4 regions of the Arthrobacter sp. CAL618 genome follow, and region 4 is predicted to be linked to each of the others. Evidence: riboswitches for the same ligand, from Rfam matches in the RefSeq annotation. Region 4 holds a riboswitch; each other region holds the start of a gene.
The links. Region 4 has a riboswitch for cyclic di-AMP ahead of K728_RS0110815 (C40 family peptidase). Riboswitches for the same ligand answer to the same signal wherever they lie in the genome.

Region 1 (4,881 bases), on a different contig from region 4:
CCGAACGACAGGTGCTGGGCCTTGTCCTGCACCAGCCCGAAGGATGCAACATCCCAGAACGCTGTTGACCCACCAACGCCCAGCACCACCTCGTAGCCGGCCGGCGCGTTGAACAGCTGGCTCAGGCCTTCCCGGACCGAACCGACAAGGTTGCGCACCGGCGCCTGACGGTGGGACGTGCCAAGCAGGGTCCGTCCGGCCTGCGCGAGGGCCTCCATCTGCTCGTCGCGCACCTTCGACGGGCCGGCTCCGAAACGCCCGTCGGCGGGAAGGAGGCCAGCGGGGATCAATTGGTCCGGGGAAATGCTCATGGTCTCTCCAAGGGGGTAAGCGTGCGACACAAGACGGGATACATTCTGCCGCACTACCCGGCCCTGGCGGCATTTGTGAACATGCCCCGACCGGGCACCCGGTTGCCGCTGATTGCCGCGGCCTCTGGTAAATGGGTTAACCTTGGTGAGCGTAGAACTTGTGTTCGGCGCTGGCGATATGTGCCGCGCTCCCACCGCGAAAGCTGCCCGCTGTTCCATCCCGCACCAGTGCCTAGGAGCTGAACCGCATGACGGACCTCATCGATACCACTGAGATGTATCTGCGGACCATCCTGGAACTGGAGGAGGAAAACATTGTTGCCCTCCGCGCCCGGATCGCTGAACGGCTCCGCCATTCCGGTCCTACCGTCTCCCAGACCATCGGCCGGATGGAGCGCGACGGGCTGGTGATCGTCTCGGGCGATCGCCACCTCGAATTCACTGACCTTGGCCGCCGTCGCGCCATCGGGGTGATGCGCAAGCACCGCCTCGCCGAACGTCTCCTCTCCGACGTGATTGGCCTGGATTGGGCTTATGTCCACGAAGAGGCCTGCCGCTGGGAGCACGTGATGAGCGAGCGGGTTGAACAGCGGTTGTACGAGCTGCTGGGAAAGCCCACCGAGTCTCCATACGGCAACCCTATTCCGGGGCTTGAGGCCCTGGGCGGCCCGCCAACCCAGGGCTTCACCGACGGTGTCCGCAGCCTCCTGTCGGTGATCGGCGCCAATCCTCAGGGGTCAGTGATTACCCTTGTCCGGCTGGCCGAGCCCATTCAGGTGGACCCGGAACTGCTCTCCCAACTCGATGAGGGTGGGTTGCGGCCCGGAACGGTCATCGGGGTGCAGGCGGCCGGCGACTATGTGTCGGTCAGGGTCGAGGGTATCGAGGGCGCGCTGGAGCTCCCGCCGGAGGTCGCCGCACACGTGTTCGTGTCGGTCGCCGGGCCGGCTCTCTAACCCTCCACGGCACAATATTGCCGCAAGTTATCCACAGGAAAAGATAACGAACGTATCTCTTTTGCTTATGGTCGTGGATGATGGAAAGCTGACGTTGATACATCAGCGTTATCTAAACCGCACGCCTGACCCTGTCAGCGGATTTGGATGCTGAGACCCGTGACAGGGGCGGAGGACCCATCAGACGGCGGCTGATAAGCCGCCTTGGGGTGAAGTCCGGACGCGGTGCTGCTTCGGCGGACCGGTCAGGGCCGAGTTTCTTCCCGAACTCGAATCCGACAGCTAACTTCGCAGGCATATACGAAAGGGACCCTTTGTCGAAGCACCATGCTTCGGGACGCCGCCGTGCCGGCGCCCCAGTACCTGCCGTGCGTCCTCGGGACGCGCAACGACTCGAACGACGACGACGAGCAACACGGGTCAGGGGCGACTTTTCGCTCACCGGGATGAGCCAAAAATTCGCCATCGCCGCCGCCGCGTCCGGGCTGGTGCTGACCGTTACGCTACCCACCACCGCGGGGACGGCCCCACAGAACGACAACGCGGCCGCCGCAGCCGTTGCGCCCACCGTGCAGGCGACTGTCGCGCCCCGGGAAATCAGCGTTCCCGACGCGGCGCTGGTCGACTTCAGCCGCACCGCATTGCAGAGCACCTTCGACGCAGACGCCAAGCTCAGCGAGATCATGACCGCTGCAGACTCAGCGGCTGTGCCTGCCGCGGCCCGCGGCTCCCTGTCAGCTCCCATGGACAAGCTGATTGTCACGTCCCCGTTCGGTTACCGGGTCAGTCCGATTACCGGCCTGGGTGGGGAACTCCACTCAGGCCAGGACTTCAGCAGCTCGTGCGGCACTGAAGTGTTCGCGGCAGCGTCCGGCACTGTCACCTTTGCCAGCTGGCACCCCTATGGCGGTGGAAACCGCGTGGTCATCGATCACGGCAACGGGCTCGAATCCACGTACAACCATCTCTCGTCCAGCAGTGTCCAGGAGGGGCAGTCAGTGGACCGCGGTGAGGTCGTCGCCCAGAGCGGTAGTACCGGTGCATCCACCGGCTGCCACCTGCATTTTGAAGTGATGGTTGACGGTCAGGCCGTGGACCCCATGGGCTGGCTGTAACCAAGGACACACCGTTTCGTGACCGGAATGTGACATTGCGGTCAATCTCATGTACCGTCGATCTCGTGCCAAATTCTAATAGGTTTGGCACCCTCGAGCAGATCGCCTAGCTCTGCCACTGCCTGAGGTTCCGTTCGCACAATTCGCATGGCAGAGGCGGGGGAACCAATTAGTGGATTTCGCAAGAAATCCTTGGGGTTAAGTCGTCTGATTCCACTGGGAATCAGAGGGCCGGGTGACTCCCATCCGAATCCGACAGCTCACCTCGCAGGCAATTGGGAGAGGCAATCGAACGTGTCAACTAGCTCTTCTCTGGGCCGCCACAGGGCCGCCCGTACGCACACCAGCCCCCTGACAGCCATCTCAAGCGCCGTCTCCTCGAACGCTGGTTCCGTCGGCCGCCAGGCAGCAGTCATCGTCGCAGCGTCAGGGCTCGTCCTGACCGCCGGACTGCCAGCCCACGGGTTCGGTGAGTCCGAGCGTGTCGTTCAGCTCTCCACCCCCCTGAACTCGATTGCTGCTACGGCTGACGCCGTAAGCGCTCCCGCCACCGCCGAGATCACCTTCGAGCGTGCAGCCGTGTCGGCAACGCCCGCCGCCGTAGCTGCTCCAGTCGTCGAGGTGCAGGCCGACGTCATCGAGCCAATAACACCCGCCGCTGAGCCGGTAGCCGAAATGGTGGCAGAGCCCGCCGTGCAGGAAGCAGCGCCAGTCGAGGCAGCGCCAGTTGAGGCGCCCGCAGCAGAAGCAGTAGTCGCACCAGCTGCGCCAGCCCAGACGCCCGCAGCCGAAAAGCCAGCCCCCAAGGCTGCGCCTTCCGGTAACATCGCCGCTGGTCTGGTCGGATCCGCCTACTCCCAGATCGGTGTCGGGCAGGACTGCACCGCCATGGTTGAGAAGGCACTTCGCTCCGTCGGCAAGTCCGTTGGCGACATTGCGCCTGGCGATTTCTTCGCCTTCGGATCAGTTGTTGGCTCTCCAGCGGCGGGCGACCTGGTAATCACCGCCGGCCACGTAGCCATCTACGTCGGAAACGGCCAAGTCATCAGCGGTGGCCTGAACGGCATGAACACCGACCTCCATTCCCTTTCCGACCTCCCCGGCGCTAGCTTCGTCCGCGTTAGCTAAGACCACACCGAACCCTGGAGAACGCAAAAATGACAACTCGCACAGCTATTGCACGCCACCGTGCCGATAAGCGCCACAACACCAACTTCTCGGCTCTGGCCAAAGCAGTAACCGAGAACGCTGGCGGCATGGGCCGTCAGGCAGCCGTAATCGCCGCAGCATCAGGCCTGGTCCTGACCGGTGGGGTATCGGCCAACGCTGCTGAGCTCTCCCTCGAATCAGCCGAACGGACCACCCTGACCTCCGCGCTGGAGATCCAGGCCGCACCAGCCGCCGTCGAAGCACCCGCAGACGCCGACATTGCGTTCAACCGCACCCCGGTCAAAGCCGTAGCAGCCCCAGCAGTCGTCGAAGCCCCAGCAGTCACTGTTCAGGCTGAGACCGTTGTGGAGATCGAAGAGGCTCCGGCCGTGGCCCCGGCCGCTGAGCCCGAAACCGTAGAGCCGGTTACCGTAACACCTGCAGTGAACGTCGAGCCGGAAGCGCCCGTCCGGACCACTCCAGCACAGGCCGCTCCGGCAGCCGAGGCCCCCGTCGCGCAGAAAGCCCCAGCCGCATCCTCAGGGAAGGCAGCAACAATCGCGGCCGCAGCACAGGCTCAGCTGGGAGTCACCCAGGACTGCACCCGTCTGGTGAGCAACGCCCTGGCAGCAGCAGGGATCAACTTCCACGGCTGGCCAGCCGGGTACTTGTCCCTCGGACGCACGGTCAGCGCCGGCGAAGCCATCCCAGGTGACCTCATCTACTACACAGATGGCGGAGCCGGAGTGGCCCACATTGCTGTGTACATCGGTGGCGGTCAGGCAGTCCACGGCGGGTTCAACGGCAACCAGACCGTCGTCGCTCCAGCCGACCTTGGTTCGGGCCCAGTCTTCATCCGCGTCGGCGGCTAGGAACACCCCGCATTACGACAAAAGACCCGGAGGAATTTCCTCCGGGTCTTTTTGTGCGTCTGGCAGCCGCCCGGACTGTCAAGGCGATCGGTCCGCGACGACACGCGTGGACCAGCTCCATCAAAATTAGCTAACCGAGCGTCAGCCGAACTACCCTTACTCAAAAGGAGTCAGGATTTCGGCCTGCGACCCCGGCGATAGGGGTAGAGGCCTGATCGGCAAAGAGGAATGTGCATGCGCACTCTCGTTCTGAATGCTGGATATGAGCCGCTGGCGGTAGTGACCTTCCGCCGGGCGCTGGTCCTTGTGCTGGCCGGCAAAGCCAGCGTCGTCGCGGAAGGGGAGGAACCGGTCATCGGACCCAATGAGATTCTCGGGCGCCCCTCGGTCATCCTGCTGAACCGGTACGTGAAAATCCCCTACCGGCAAAGTCTCGTGGTCACCCGCAGGGGTGTGCTGCGCCGCGACAACCATCTGT
Region 2 (4,881 bases), on a different contig from region 4:
GAACGATGCGCCGGATGAACTATGGCGGCGTCGGTGTAGGTAGATGGCACCGGTTATGGCCAGGAGTATGAGAATTATCAGCAGGACAGCAACGTCGGGGATGGATTTCGCGAAGCTGCGTGCTGCGTTTTCGACGGCGAACTGGTCAGTCACGGAGAGGATACCGCCCAGGCTTGCTGTTCCATCGGTGGCGAGGAGGAAGAGCCCGATGCCGATTGAGAGGGTGCCCGAGACCACCATCACCCAGGAATTGGACCACCGTCCGATCGTGATCGGACGGGGTCGGAGCCAGCGGCGTCCTGAAACTCCAAGGCGATCCCACAGTGCCGCGAGGAAGAACAGAGGAACGGCCATCCCTAGGGCATAGATGGCTAGCAGTATTCCGCCGTAGACGGCGTTGCTTCCCGCTGCGGCGACAGTGAGGATTGATCCGAGGATGGGGCCGGTACAGGCTCCTGCGACTCCGTACGCCAGTCCAAGAACGAAGATTGAACTGCCGGAACCACGGGTCGCGGATCTGGGGCGTACGAACGCTGGTAGACGAACACCGAGGATCTGCAGGAGCCCTAGAGAGATCATGAGGGCGGCAGCGAACCCGATGAGGAGGTGGCGGTCAGTGGTGGCGAGGGAGCCTAAGGTGCCGGCAAAAACCCCCAAGGGGACCAACGTGCACAGTAGTCCCGCGTAGAAGAGCATAGTCCGGCCCACCAGTTGTCGCTTTGTGCTGAAGGCATACGCGAAGAATGCTGGCAGCAACAAAGCCGAGCATGGGCTGAGGAGGGTAAGTAGACCGCCGAGGAACGCCCCACTGTATCCGATTACCATTACCGTGAACTTGTCTCTGCAAGCACAGCATCAATGGTTTGTTCAAACACTTCTAGAGGTTGGGCACCGGAGATGGGGATGTCATTCACCAGAAATAGTGGGGTACCGGTAGCTCCGAGGGCCGCGGCTTCTTCAGCGTCGGCCTGAACGGCCTGCTCGAGAGCCTCGGAGTCCAGATCCGCTGTGAACGCCGCGAGATCTGCAACCCCCACTTCTTCTGCAATGCGGATCAGTTCCTCGCGTGGCAGGCTGATATGGCCTCGTTCGGGCGCCGCCGCGAAAACCGCTTCGTTGAACTCCCAGAATTTGTCCTGCTCTCCGGCCGCACGGCCGGCCACAGCAGCATCGTGTGACTCAGCCCCGAAAACTGGGAGATCCCGCCACTCGATGCGGAGTTCTCCGCTAGCAACGTACTCATCGACCAGCGCTGGCAGTGTCTCGCGCGAGAAGACCCCACAGAACGGGCACCTGTAGTCGGCGTACTCGACCAGGACAACGGGGGCATCGATCGCGCCGAGGGCTAGAGGGTCATCGGCGATACGCCGCGATAGATCAAATACTTCGTCCTCTTGGCCAGAGGGTTCTTCTGTTACAACCACCCCTGATCCTTCCGCGGCGGGGGAGGAGGCGCGCTGGGAAGCGATCAGCCCAATAACGAGGATGAGCGCGCCAACGAGCAGGGCTGCGATGAGGGTGGCAGTACGAACACCCGAGATTCGTTGGTTAGATTCTTGTGGCATCTACTACTCCTGGCGTGATGCGCTGAGGGGAAGGCGCAAGGGTGGAACGTAAGAGACGACGAAGTACCACCTGGTGCGGCCTACGTGTACGAGGTTTGCGCCGTCCTTGTTTGCTCATAGACGGCCTTCTTGCGTAGATTTCCCCGGACACCAGATCTTGACCTTCGGATCTGGTGTCCGGGGAGCCCCGAGATTGCTGGATCTGAGCCCAGTCAGCCGATCTGGATGCTTAGCCGTTGACCCGGTAGTAGACGGGGCCGGAACCTACGTCGACTGATTCCTCTACCGTCTGGTTACCATTCCATCCGCTGTGGATGGCGCGGCCGTTACCGAGGTAGATGGCGTTGTGTGAAAAGCCCATCCCGCCGTCGGCGTAATAGACGAAGTCCCCGGGCTGGGGATCCGATACCGGAGTAGCGAAAGCCATCAAGGATTCAGGGGATTCATCTCCCACCCCCGTCACACCGGCGGCTCGCAAAGCACCTTCCCCCAAGACGGTGCAGTCCTGAATGGCACCCAACTGTGAACGAGCGAAGGCAAGAATCCGACCGTTGGCCGTGCCAGCTTCAGAAGCCGCAGCGGAATCCCAGATGTTGCCTGACTCGCTGCTCACCCGGTTACTCAGCGGGCTCACGGATGAGCTCTGAGTACTGAAGTTAAACTCAGAACTCGCGGGGGATGACGAGGCTACGGGGCGGGTCTCCAACGCTTCAGCATTCATTACACTGGATCCCCCGGACAGTAGAACGGTGTCGCCTGGGTAGATGATTGACGTGACGGTGAGCTGGTTCAGCGTCAAGAGGTCCTGTAGCCCGACCCCTGTTTGAGCGCTGATAGCGCCCAGGGTGTCGCCCGACCTAACGGTGTACGCCGTGCTTTGATCAACGTCGCCAGCGCCTGCGACGGGCACATCCGATGATGAAGCGGTTGCTGAGAGTGCTGAATCGGCGGCATCTTGTGATGGGTGAGCGATCGCGCTGGCATGGACGGGGCTTGCTAACGCCACCATCATCCCGGAAACAAGCGCAAGTGCTGCGACTTTCGACCCGCCCTGCGGTAAGGCGGTTCGCCCGCTATCGATGAGGATTGAGTGGATTTTCGTATCGGCGCGATGCCTAGCAGGCGCAGTATTTGATGACATGGATGAACTCTCCCTATACCTACGAGGTGAGCTGTCGGATTCGGATGGGAGACACCCGGCCGCACGAGGAAAACACCTGTGCGACTTCACCCCGAGGATTCTTTATAGAACCCACATTTGGTTTCCCCGCCCCTGCCTCTAGTTATCAGAAAGCCGAGGGTCTCCGGCAGGGTTCGGTAGAAGACCTCGACGAGCCCCACGATGAGTGCGGCCCACGGAATCAAACGTACCCGAAAAAGTTTAAATGTTCGAACATTTGAAACTGGGAGTTACCTGACCGAGATACGACGAACCTCTGACGTATTCATGAGTTCATGAGAGATTTGGGTAGTTCCGTCGAATGAATCAGCGGCAACTGCCCTACCCGGCTAGCGCGCCGATGCCCGGTGGTGAGAAGGGTCCGTTGTCCGTTGTTCAACATCGTCGTGTGGCTTTGTGCCTTCGGTGAGTAGGAAGGTCGCGGTGGCCGCACCAGCGGTTGCCGTGAAGAACATCAGCCCGGACAACCCCAAGGGATGCAGCGATCCCCAGAAGAATATTGTGATGAGATAAAGGATGGAGGCCGAGACGCCGGCCACCAGACCCCATTGCCTTCTTCCAGCATCCGTGGTGAGTCGCCAATGCGTTGAGGCGAGCGAAACACTGATCATGACTACGACATTGATCGTCATCCCGATCCATACCGGATGGATACCGAAGAGGAACTGCGACGGCGACCAACCACCGAAGTGATACCAACCCAGCCCTGTGCCGAATCCGGCGAGCATTGCCGCGTAGCTAGCGCGGCGGGTAGCCAATGGCCAGAACAATACGGCCAGCACCGGCGCAAGGGTGGCACCATTACGCAATGTCCAAGCGAGGACGTTCCACCAGGCGGCCTGTTCAGTGCGCAAGAAAGCGAACACAATCATCAGGACGGTCAACAGGACAAGCGACCACCGGGTGTACCGCACCAGGTCATCCTCGCTGGCGTTGGGACGCAGCGCCCGACCAACGTCACGTCCGAGGCTGGTTGCACCCGAAAACTGGCATGGGCCCGCCCAGCTCAGGGCGCAGGCCCACACTCCCAGGAAGAAGACACCAGCCAGCGGCGCGGGAACCACCTCAGCGATATAGAGCGATACCGCCACCAATCCCAGGTCCTGTGACGGAACGACAATCGCAGCAGCGGTACCCAGCAAAGCCCCAATGACGATGAACGGGATGCCGAGACCCGCAGCGTAGAGCATGCCCTTGCGGCCGTCTTCGGGTGTGCGGCAGGACATGGTCATCTGGAAGGCGGCCTGCGCCAGAAGAACATTGACAATGAAAGTACCGAACCAGGCGGCAATCAATGTCACTCCCGCCGAGGACATATCCAGCATCTCCGGCTGATCCACGGCAAGCTGGCGGATGCCATCGATGCCCGGATTGATAAAGAATGCGAGGATTCCAACGGCGAGCATGCCGATGAAAACCACACAGTTGGCGGTCTGGGTGAAGGCAACAGCTCGCATTCCGCCTGCGGAGAGGAACACAAGGAGCAACAACGCCGTCACGATGATGGCGGCGTGGATTGAAAGACCGGTGAGAGCGTGCAGCGCGGAGGCAAAAGCGATGGCCGTCGCCACTGACCACATGGGGAAGGTCAACGCCGTGATTGACCCTGCAATCGCCTGGGCTTTCCGACCGAACCGCTCCCCGATCATTCCAGTCACCGTTACCACCAAGCGTTTGCGCAACGGCTTGACGAGAATCAGGGCGATAAGGAGAACCTGCACCGTTTCCGCCACTCCATACCAGATAGCTGATATCCCTGTTCGGTAGCTCAGCTCCATGATGGCGATATAGGAGGATCCTGAAAACAGGCCCGTAATACAAAACGCCACGGTCCACGGGCTGAAGGTCCGGCTACCGACGAAGAAGCCCTCCCCATGATCTGCCCGGTTACGAGCGGCCCGGCTCGTCAAAGCCAGAAGTAGCGTGTACCCGACGGCAAGGCCGAGCGTCCAAAGTCCCGCGCTGGTCATGCCTCCGCCCCGGAAATCAGCCATACGAGGTTAAAGTCAACACCTGCGTCTCGCACCAAGTTGATGGCCGGACACCGCTTTTCGACCTGCCGCTTGAAGGTATCCAACTCTGATTCTGGAACCGGCGTGCGCAGATTCACCGTCAACGCGAAATTCTTAAAATGAG
Region 3 (4,881 bases), on a different contig from region 4:
GTACTGCATCGCTCCCGAGGTTCCCAGAGCGAGCAAGACGATCTTGTTGCACACGGGGCAGCCGACGGCAAAAAAGGTCACGATCGCTCCCGCGATGCCCGAACGGGTGCGCGGAGATTCCTCGATCCGATCCTGAGCGACATAGGTACCGAGGACCAGGCCGCTTAGCACCGAGGAGATGATCAGTGCTGGCACCGACCACCAGGTGGGGGGAACTTCACGGCTGAATAATGGCGTGTCGATGAGATCGGTCGGAATGGCTACGAGCAGGAAGGTCGCCACCGCACCGAATAATACGGAGATCCACCGGCGTAAGGGCCATTGACGAAGAGCATTGAACAGACTGGGTCGCTGGGTCGTGGGGTTCTCGGTGCGGGGAGTCATGGAGCTTCCTTTGACACTTGATCCGAAGACGCTTCTGGTGATGCGGGGTCATTCGGGGGTGCTGATGACCTGTGGCTGCGCCGGCGTAAGTAGATGGCGCCGGTTGCGGTGAGGAGCATGAGAATTAACAGCATGACAGCTACGTCGGGGATTGAGTCCGCGAAGGTACGTACCGCGTTCTCGAGGGCGAACTGGTCAGTAACGGAAAGGATCCCACCCAGACTCGCTGTTCCGTCTGTGGCGATGAGGAAGATTCCGATGCCGATTGAAAGGGAGCCAGAGATCACCATAATCCAGGTGTTGGACCACCGTCCGATGGTTACAGGGCGGGGACGAAGCCACCGACGTCCGGAAACACCGAGGCGGTCCCACAGCGCAGCGAGGAAGAACAGCGGGACTGCCATTCCCAGTGCATAGATGGCGAGCAGAATTCCGCCGTAGACGGCGTTGCTGCCAGCTGCGGCGACGGTAAGAATTGACCCAAGGATGGGTCCGGTGCAGGCTCCTGCGACCCCGTACGCCAATCCGAGGACGAAGACGGAACCGCCGGAACCGACAGTCGCGGACCGGGTGCGGATGAATGCCGGTAGGCGGACACCGAGGATCTGAATGAGACCCAAAACGATCATGAGGGCGGCTGCGAGCCCGATGAGAATGTGTCTGTCAGTGGTGACGAGGGACCCCAGGGTGCCAGCGAAGACCCCCAGGGGTACGAGGGTGCACAACAATCCTGCGTAGAAGAGCATGGTCCGGCCGACCAGTTGCCGTTTTGTGCTGAAGGCATACGCGAAGAATGCTGGCAGCAACAATGCTGAGCACGGACTGAGGAGGGTGAGGAGACCACCGAGGAACGCCCCGCTGTACCCGATTAGCATTACTGGGGACTGGTTTCTGCCAGCACAGTCTCAATGGCTTGTTCAAATACTTCTACCGGTTGGGCGCCCGAGATGGGGATGTCGTTCACCAGAAACAAGGGTGTTCCGGTAGCTCCCAGGGCTGCGGCTTCCTCAGCGTCGGTTTGAACAGCCTGATTGAGCTCCTCCGAGTCCAGATCCGCTGTGAAGGCCGTGATGTCGGCTACCCCAACTTCTTCTGCGATGCGGATCAGCTCCTCGCGCGGGAGGCTGATGTGTCCGCGGTCGGGGGCCGCAGCGAAGACGGCTTTATTGAACTCCCAGAACCTATCCTGTTCCCCTGCTGCCCGGCCGGCAACTGCAGCATCAAGAGACTCAGTTCCGAAAACAGGTAAATCTCGCCACTCAATCCTTAGTTCTCCGCTAGCAACATACTGCTCGACCAACGCCGGCAATGTCTCGCGAGAGAAAACCCCGCAGAACGGGCATCTGTAATCGGCGTATTCGACCAGAACAACGGGGGCGTCGACCTCACCCATTGCTAACGGGTCGTCGGCGATGCGCCGGGATAAATCAAACTTTTCTTCCTCCCGGCCGCCGGATTCCTCTGCGACGTCTGTTCCTGATCCATCAGAAGCGGGTGAGGAGGCTCGCTGGGAAGCGATCAAGCCAATAATCAGGATGAGCGCGGCGACAAGCAGGGCAGCGATGAGGGTGGCCGATCGAACACCCGCGGTTCGTTGATCAGATTCTTGTGGCATTCATTACTCCTGGCGTCGTGCGCCCCATGGGAAGGCACAAGGGGAGGGAAAAGGGGGATTCACCCGGACACCAGATCCCTGTTTGTCGGATCTGGTGTCCGGGCGCGTCCGAGAAACACCGCTGTCAGCGAGGTCTGAGACCCGCCAGCGGCGTTGGATAACTAGATGTTGACCCGGTAATAGACAGGACCGGAACCCACATTGACGGATTCCTCAACGGTCTGGTTACCGTTCCAGCCGCTGTGGATGGCTCGTCCGTCGCCGAGGTAGACGGCGTTGTGTGAAAAGCCCATCCCGCCGTCGGCGTAGTAGACGAAGTCGCCGGGCTGGGGATCTGATACCGGAGTAGCGAAGGCCATCAAGGACTCAGGGGACTCGTCTCCCACCCCCATCACCCCGGCGGCTCGCAATGCCCCTTCGCCCAGGACGGTGCAGTCCTGAATAGCGCCCAACTGCGTGTTGGCGAAGGCAAGAATACGGCTGTTGGCAGTACCGCTCTGGGGAGCGTCCGAGGAATCCCAGATATTTCCTGACTCGCTGCTCACCCGGTTACTCAGGGGACTGATCGATGCACTTTGTGTACTCACGCTAAAGTCGGAAACCGCTGATGACGAGGCTGCGGAGCCAGAGGCAACCGGTGCAGCAGTCACGGCATTCGACTCCTCGGACAGCACGATGGTGTTTCCCGGGTAGATGATTGACGTGACGGTGAGCTGGTTTAGGCTCAGCAGCTTGTGCAACGCCACACCTGTCTGAACGCTGATAGCGCCCAGCGAATCACCTGACTTCACGGTGTACGCAGTGCCTTGATTGGTGGGGCTCGCCTCCACTTCGACTGTTGAAGCAGCCGATGAGAACGGTGAAACGGTGTGATCCTGCGCCGGGTGGGCGATCGCCGAAGCGTGGGCGGGGCTTGCTCCCGCCGCAAGCATTCCGGAAGCAACCACAAGCGCGGCGATCTTGGGTCCCCCCTGAGGCAGGACGGCTTGCCTGCTGAGGAGAAGAATCGAACGGCTTTTCGTATCGGCGCGATGTCGGGCGCGCACAGTATTTGATGACATGGATAATCTCTCCCTATACCTACGAGGTGAGCTGTCGGATTCGGATGGGAGACACCCGGCCGCACGAGCACAAACGCCCGCCCGGCTTCACCCCAAGGGTTCCTAAAGAACCCACCTATGGTTTCCCCGCCCCAGCCTTCCTATTTAAAGGACCAAGGCCTTTGGCTGGGTTCGGTAAAAGGCCTCGATAAGCCCCACCTTCAGTGGGGCACTGTATTAAACCTACTCGGAAAAACTAAATGTACAAACATTTACACTAACGGCGCCTCCCTGGTTGGCAACCTCAATGAAGAGAGAGCGATTCCCAGGCATCAGTGGAGCGTCAGACCACTCCCGTGGTGCCCAGGAGTGACCCGATCAGGAAGGTGGCTGCCAATGCCAGCGCGCCGCCAAGAACGATCCTTACGGTTGGGCGCGTCGCCGGGTTGCCGCCAATCCGTGCGCTTCCGTAGCCGGTTACGGCGAGGGCAATCAGGACTGCGACGAAGGTCGCGAGGACACGAGTTTCCTCTGGAAACAGAAGAATCGTCAGCAGGGGGAGGATCGCGCCAAGGGTGAAGGCCAGCGCAGATGCGGCCGCAGCGGCTAGCGGGCTCGCCACGGCGTCCTCGCGCAATCCGAGTTCAGCTTCGAGATGGGCCCCCAGGGCATCGTGTTTGGTGAGTTCCACTGCCACCTGATGGGCTGTGTCCCGGCTAAGCCCCTTCGATTCGTAGATTCCGGCCAGCTCCGCAAGTTCCGCTTCAGGCTCGGTTTCAAGCTCAAGGCGTTCCTTGGCGATGAGGGCCTGCTGGCTGTCTTTCTGACTACTCACGGACACATACTCTCCGAGGGCCATGGATATCGCACCGCCGACAAGACCGGCAATGCCAGCGGCAAGAATCACGGGGGTTGCCGTTGTCGCTCCCGCAACTCCGACGACGAGGGCAGCGACCGAGACGATTCCATCATTGGCTCCAAGCACACCCGCTCGAAGCCAATTGAGCCTGCCATGGATGGTGTTGTCATGGGGTTCGTCACTATGCGTGCCTGGTACGGGAGAACTAGTCATGCCCGTAATCTAGGCCTCCACGAGCCAGTACACCAGTAAGGATCGACTCTCCTGTCGGGATTCCGATTCGGGTGACCTCGACGGAATTCGCTGTGATCCACTGCGGCGCTGAAAGGGGCTTGCAATAGTCACCGCGCCGGATGTTTTGTTCCGGGCGTCGGCGAAGAGGCATGGGATTCTTTGACCGAGTAAGGTAAGCGAACCAAGTAGGCACCACATACCGCAATTGCGGTTCGAAGTTCGAGGAGGAAACGTCATGACCGGAAGTGTGATTGTTGGTGTGGATGGAAGCGAGACCGCATACAAGGCAGCCTCGCGCGCCGCGACTCTTGCCGAAGGCCTCGATGCAGAACTTGTGGTGGTCAGCGCGCATATTACGGGTAACACGGAAGTTGTCCATATCGGCAACGACACTTGGATACTGGATGATGCTGAGCAGGCTCTCAAGTTGGCCGAGCAGGTTGCAGTGAAACTGCGCGAACAACACCCTTCCGTGAAGGTGCGCCCCGCTGCGGGGCGGGGCAAGCCGCAGGATGTCCTCATCGAGGAAGCCGAGCGTGTCGGTGCCCAATTGCTGGTGGTAGGTAACGTGGGAATGAAGGGGCTTCGACGGGTTCTGGGAAGCGTTGCGTGGAGTGTCGTACATAACGCACCCTGTGACGTGCTCGTCGTGAAGACCGCCTCCTGATTTCACTGCAGCTCCCAAGCTGCGGCCTGGGCTGAAACGAGGACTGCGCACGGCCACAAAGTCAGATCGACATACTTCGCAA
Region 4 (4,881 bases):
GGGCCATATGGCGGACACTAACCTTCCTTATCGGATGCGGAATCATCATGATCGTGATGGGGGCCGGGGTCGAGGGCTACGGCCTGCGAATGTTCTCAGTATTCATGTTCCAACAACTGACTCTCATGATGGCCGTCCCACCGCTACTCATCCTTGGCCGTCCTGGAACGTTGTTGCTGCGCGCCACTCCACACAGCGGCCTAGGCCGCGTAGTTCTCCGGGCAGCGCATGCAGGTTTGAAGGCACGAGTATCGAGATTTGTCCTGCACCCGGGGTTCATGATTCCGGTGTTTCTGATGAGTTTTTATGGAATCTATTTCAGCGATATCGCCGACGCGCTACTGCCGTTCTGGTACGGGCACGTAGGGCTGGAACTATTGTTTTTAGTCTCGGGAATCATCTTCACCGTTCCCCTGATGTCGACCGACCCGCTACCCGTGAAGCAGTCCCATTTCGGGCGCCTCGTCGATGTGTTCGCTGAAATGCCGCTGCACGCTTTCTTCGGGGTTATTGTCATGATGGCTACGGTTCCGATGGTGGACTTTTTCGCAACTCCACCCGCTGTATGGGACGTCGACCCATTAGCCGATCAGGTGCTGGCCGGTGGTCTAGCCTGGTCCTACGGAGAGCTCCCCTCGGTGTTGATGCTCATGTTCATCCTGGTGCGGTGGCAACGAGACGACGCGGTCACTTCAAAGGCAAAAGACAAACAAGAACAAACCGACGGAACACCGGAACTCGACGCCTACAATGACTATCTTCACCAGCTGCGCCAACGTGCAGAACGCTACGGACCCTAAACAAAGCCGACCCTGCGGGAGAAACAACTATTTAGCCGCCGCGTCAGCTATCACCCACCAATATCACCCATCAAAATTTCGGTCAGGGATGATGCCCGAATTTTCCCCATCGAAGAGGATGACCAAGATGGAACCCACTGGCGTCGTTCTAAGCGCGGCATCACGGATTACGGGCAAGATCCTCGTGAGGTGAGAGTTCAGCTACATCACTGTGCAGCATCTTACGGAACTAGGGTGATGAAGGAGGGTTAGCGAAGGAGTCTGCTAATCGCCTCGGTTGCTTCCTTCACCTTCGCATCAATGGCTTCAGGGGAGCCGTTTGTTGTAGCTGCTTTCGCTGCGTCGACAACGCAATGTTGCAGGTGGTTTTCTAGCAGTCCCACGCTGACGGCGTGCATGGCACTGTTTACCGCCGCGACCTGGGTGAGGATGTCGATGCAGTATTTATCCTCGTCGACCATCCGTGCGATTCCACGTACCTGTCCTTCGATGCGCTTTAGGCGCCTAAGGTAGGCGTCCTTATCCGTGGAATAACCGTGCATAGTGGGGGAGGTCGCCGGTTGATGGGTTAGTGAAGAATCCATCTGGGGGAGATCAGGGCCAGAAGCTGTCTTGGAAGTGTCTCTGATGTTGTTTCGAGTTCCTGTTCCGGCGCTCACAGTTCTGTCCTTTCATCACCAACCGGCGCTCTCCAGTTGTATCCGGATGGCATGGTCAGCGTGTCCCCGACTACGCAATCCGCGCAGCCATCTTAATTATCGTCGATGTCCCGGCTGGCCTGGAACGTCCGGGTATCGATTTAGTTCCATTCACTGTCCGTAGATGAGGAATATGGCGGCGCCCTGGGCCCAACCGTGAGGGAACGTTACCTTAACGTGACTTTGATACCACGGTGGGGTATTCTCGTCGAGTGGTTCCGGCACCCCGCCGAAGCCACATTCCCGCGCAGAATGCCGAGCCCTGCCGCTGCATCGGGACCCGTTCGTATAATCCAGATGGCAGGGACGGGGGAACCACGTTTCCACCGGGCCACCGCACGCGGTGACCCTCGGGGTTAAGTCGATCCGACTATCCAGTGCAGCACCTGCAGCATCGTTCGCGATTGCAGGTGCGGCACATAGGTTGCGGACGACCGGGTGACTCCCATCCGAACCCGACAGCTCACCCCGCAGGCATGGGAGAGGCAAATCACCATGTCACGTACGTCCATTCCGGCACGCCACCGCGCCGCCACCACCCACTCCGTCGCCCTTGAAGGCCTGTCTTACTCCGCCAAGGCAAATGCCGTCGCACTGGGTAAACCAGCCATCATCGCAGCAGCTACCGGCAGCCTCGTCTTCTCCTTCGGAGCCACCGCCCAAGCCGGAACCTACACGCAGGAAGCCGCAAGCGTCGCCCAGGCACCCGCCGCTTCAACACCCGCTGCTCCCGCAGCCGGTACTAGCGTCTACACCGTTGTCTCCGGCGACACTATGGGCGCGATCGCTGCACGCCATGGCATCAGCCTTGATGATCTGTTGGCGCAGAACGGCTTGTCATACGCATCAGTCATCTACCCCGGACAGCAGATCCAGCTCTCCGGCGGCGCAAGTGCCGCAGCCAATCCCGCCACTGTCCCCGCACCATCTGTAAGCCAAGTATTCGCACCGGCCCCAGCGCCAGCAGCAGAACCAGCCGTAATGGCTTTGGCTTCCGGTCCCATCACCCCGATCGCACCTGAGAGCTCTTCGGTTCCCGCCAGCGGCGTAGGTGCAGCGCTCGTCGCTTCTGCCTACGGTCAGCTCGGAGCCATCCAGGACTGCACCATCCTCGTGGAGCAGGCATTGCGCTCCATCGGCCTAAACGTTGGCGACCTCGGGCCGTTGCAGTTCGACCAGTACGGAACCCGGGTCGCAACCCCCGCGCCCGGTGACCTCGTCGTACGCCCCGGCCACATCGGCATCTATGTTGGGAACGGTAACGTCATCAGCAGTGGCATGAACGGTTCAAACCAGACTATCGAACACCCGTTGTCCGACCTCGGCGGTTCATACTTCGTCCGAGTCAACGGCTAACACTCTGACCCTACGGAAAACCTCCGTAGACTGAACAAAAGTGGCAGGCACCCTGGACGGAGGGTGGCTGCCACTTTCATGTCCACCGCCTCAACGAGCCCCTTAGCATGAGGTCCGCTCCCATCTTCGGGCCCGGCGAGCTACACCGTTAGTTATCCGCGATTGAGGGAGTGGTCGCGGACGACGGTCGACGGTTGGTACGGCGACGGGTCGCTGTACCGTTTTCCAGACCGAGCTTCTTCAGTTCTTCGACACTCCACCCGTCTTTGGTAGCACGGACATAGGCGCGCTTGTCGTCCTTTTCCGCTTCGGCCAGTTGGTCTTTTAGATCCGCGACCCGTTGCCGAGCTTTAACCAGCGCTGTCACGGATTCAACGCGCGTATCCAAGAGCCTGCGAGCTTGTTCCTGTGTCTTTTCAATGCTGATGTGTGCCATACCTTCACCCTAACTTTGATGCGCTCGCTCCGGCGCTATACGAAACACAGATCGGGTGACGCCCCCACAGGGAAGTCATGTAGATGTTCGTTCGCTGGGTTGCGGAACCACTTGTCGAGATCGTCCGTCCCGTACCGGACTACACGAGATGAAATCCGGTAATATTCCGGGCCTTGTCCGGTCTGCCGCCATCGCGCCAAGTCCACGGTGCTGACACCGTACTTATGTTCCACGCTTTTGGGTGAGATGAGAGCCATTGTTGTGTCCTCCTGTTTGTCATCCTTGCCACCGTTCCTTTCGGCAACGCCGTCATCACTTGGCTGCGAAGTGAATGGCAAGTTGGAGCTGGGGGACCGTGGAATACCGGAGGGAGCGCAGCGAGTGAGGATATGCCGCGAAAGCCGCCAGCGGAGACTTGCCAAGAGAAGGGCAGACAGTACATTCACACGCCGAAACGGAACGGCGCAGCCGGTCAATCAAATGCAGACGCGAAGCGCTCCTAAGAGCATCTATACCCAACCCGGCTCAGACAGCGGGTTAAAAGCATTGGGCGACTCAGACGGAGCAAGCTGGGAACTTAGGTGCCCTAAGTTGCTTTGCGCCTCGACACGTGGTGTCTCGTGCAGCACACTGGGAGTGCGGTCCCCGGATTTACCGGGTTCGCTGCGCTGGCATTGAAGGGCGGTAGGACGGATGAGTGAGAGCAACGGGGTTGCTGGTTGGAAGTCGCGCCGCCGTCGCGCCAATGTCGAGGGTGGCAGGATGCACCGCCACGTCATCAAGGTCACCCCGGAGGAAGAAGCGCAGCTTGTGCAGATCGCGGAGAAGCACCGCGTGACTGTTGCACGGCTATTGGTGGAGTCAGCGTTGAGCGAGGGAGGAGAAACCCCGACCGAGCGCCGTAACCAGTTCATGGAGCTTTCCAACCTCGCTCGCCTTGTCGGGACGGTTGCGAACAACATCAACCAGGTCGCGCGGCACGTCAACACCACCAGCGAGATCCCAGCAGACGCAGCAGAGTCCATCACCCATGCCAGGAGCGTCATTCACCGGGTAGACCGCCTCCTAGCTGCCATGGCCGGACGGTAGAACTGTGATGATGGTGGCGCTGTGATACCGAACATTACCCAGGGTGATCGCATGAGCGGACTCATGGTTTACCTTGCCGGGCCGGGCCGTGCCAACGAGCACGAAGAACCGCACCTTGTGGCCGGGGACGCTGCGCTCATGGCTTGGTATGACGACAACGAACTCAACCGAGATTCAGCCCTCGATATTGCCAATAGTCTCGACCGGGCGAAACAGTTCTACGGCACGGAGGTCGACGGCGGGCACGTCTTTCATTGCTCGCTGAGTTTGGCCGCTGAGGAAGGCAAACTCACCGACCAGCAGTGGGGAGATATCACCAACGACTACATGAAAGCTATGGGATTCACCGAGGACAGCGGGAAAGCCCCGGCGCGGTGGGCGGCAGTACGTCACGGCGTGAGCAAGAACGGTAACGACCACGTGCACATTGTCGCGTCAATGATCCGTGATGACGGAACGAAGTGGAACGACTGGAAATCCAAGTACAAGTCCCAGCAGGTAT

Region 1: another riboswitch for cyclic di-AMP. It lies ahead of K728_RS0116495 (M23 family metallopeptidase); the one in region 4 lies ahead of K728_RS0110815 (C40 family peptidase).
Region 2: another riboswitch for cyclic di-AMP. It lies ahead of K728_RS18915 (C40 family peptidase); the one in region 4 lies ahead of K728_RS0110815 (C40 family peptidase).
Region 3: another riboswitch for cyclic di-AMP. It lies ahead of K728_RS19995 (C40 family peptidase); the one in region 4 lies ahead of K728_RS0110815 (C40 family peptidase).

Annotation. Positions count from the first base shown of each region.
Region 1 covers NZ_ASZW01000270.1:1,318-6,198, forward strand. The annotation lists gene serC (phosphoserine transaminase) at 1-311, opposite strand, end outside; gene K728_RS0116490 (metal-dependent transcriptional regulator) at 560-1,267, shown strand; cyclic di-AMP (ydaO/yuaA leader) riboswitch at 1,406-1,579, shown strand; gene K728_RS0116495 (M23 family metallopeptidase) at 1,582-2,382, shown strand; cyclic di-AMP (ydaO/yuaA leader) riboswitch at 2,508-2,671, shown strand; gene K728_RS0116500 (NlpC/P60 family protein) at 2,677-3,510, shown strand; gene K728_RS0116505 (NlpC/P60 family protein) at 3,540-4,403, shown strand; gene K728_RS0116510 (HNH endonuclease) at 4,638-4,881, shown strand, end outside.
Region 2 covers NZ_ASZW01000138.1:4,354-9,234, reverse strand. The annotation lists gene K728_RS0108450 (cytochrome c biogenesis CcdA family protein) at 1-825, opposite strand, end outside; gene K728_RS0108445 (DsbA family protein) at 825-1,565, opposite strand; gene K728_RS18915 (C40 family peptidase) at 1,795-2,706, opposite strand; cyclic di-AMP (ydaO/yuaA leader) riboswitch at 2,709-2,885, opposite strand; gene K728_RS0108435 (sodium:solute symporter family protein) at 3,075-4,715, opposite strand; gene K728_RS0108430 (OsmC family protein) at 4,712-4,881, opposite strand, start outside.
Region 3 covers NZ_ASZW01000019.1:13,392-18,272, forward strand. The annotation lists gene K728_RS0100835 (hypothetical protein) at 1-384, opposite strand, end outside; gene K728_RS0100840 (cytochrome c biogenesis CcdA family protein) at 381-1,259, opposite strand; gene K728_RS0100845 (DsbA family protein) at 1,259-1,999, opposite strand; gene K728_RS19995 (C40 family peptidase) at 2,161-3,060, opposite strand; cyclic di-AMP (ydaO/yuaA leader) riboswitch at 3,063-3,240, opposite strand; gene K728_RS0100855 (VIT1/CCC1 transporter family protein) at 3,383-4,111, opposite strand; gene K728_RS0100860 (universal stress protein) at 4,368-4,799, shown strand.
Region 4 covers NZ_ASZW01000171.1:56,339-61,219, forward strand. The annotation lists gene K728_RS0110805 (cytochrome c oxidase assembly protein) at 1-800, shown strand, start outside; gene K728_RS0110810 (metal-sensitive transcriptional regulator) at 1,049-1,384, opposite strand; cyclic di-AMP (ydaO/yuaA leader) riboswitch at 1,774-1,990, shown strand; gene K728_RS0110815 (C40 family peptidase) at 1,994-2,854, shown strand; gene K728_RS0110820 (hypothetical protein) at 3,003-3,290, opposite strand; gene mobC (plasmid mobilization relaxosome protein MobC) at 3,984-4,379, shown strand; partial or broken gene K728_RS0110830 (relaxase/mobilization nuclease domain-containing protein) at 4,431-4,881, shown strand, end outside.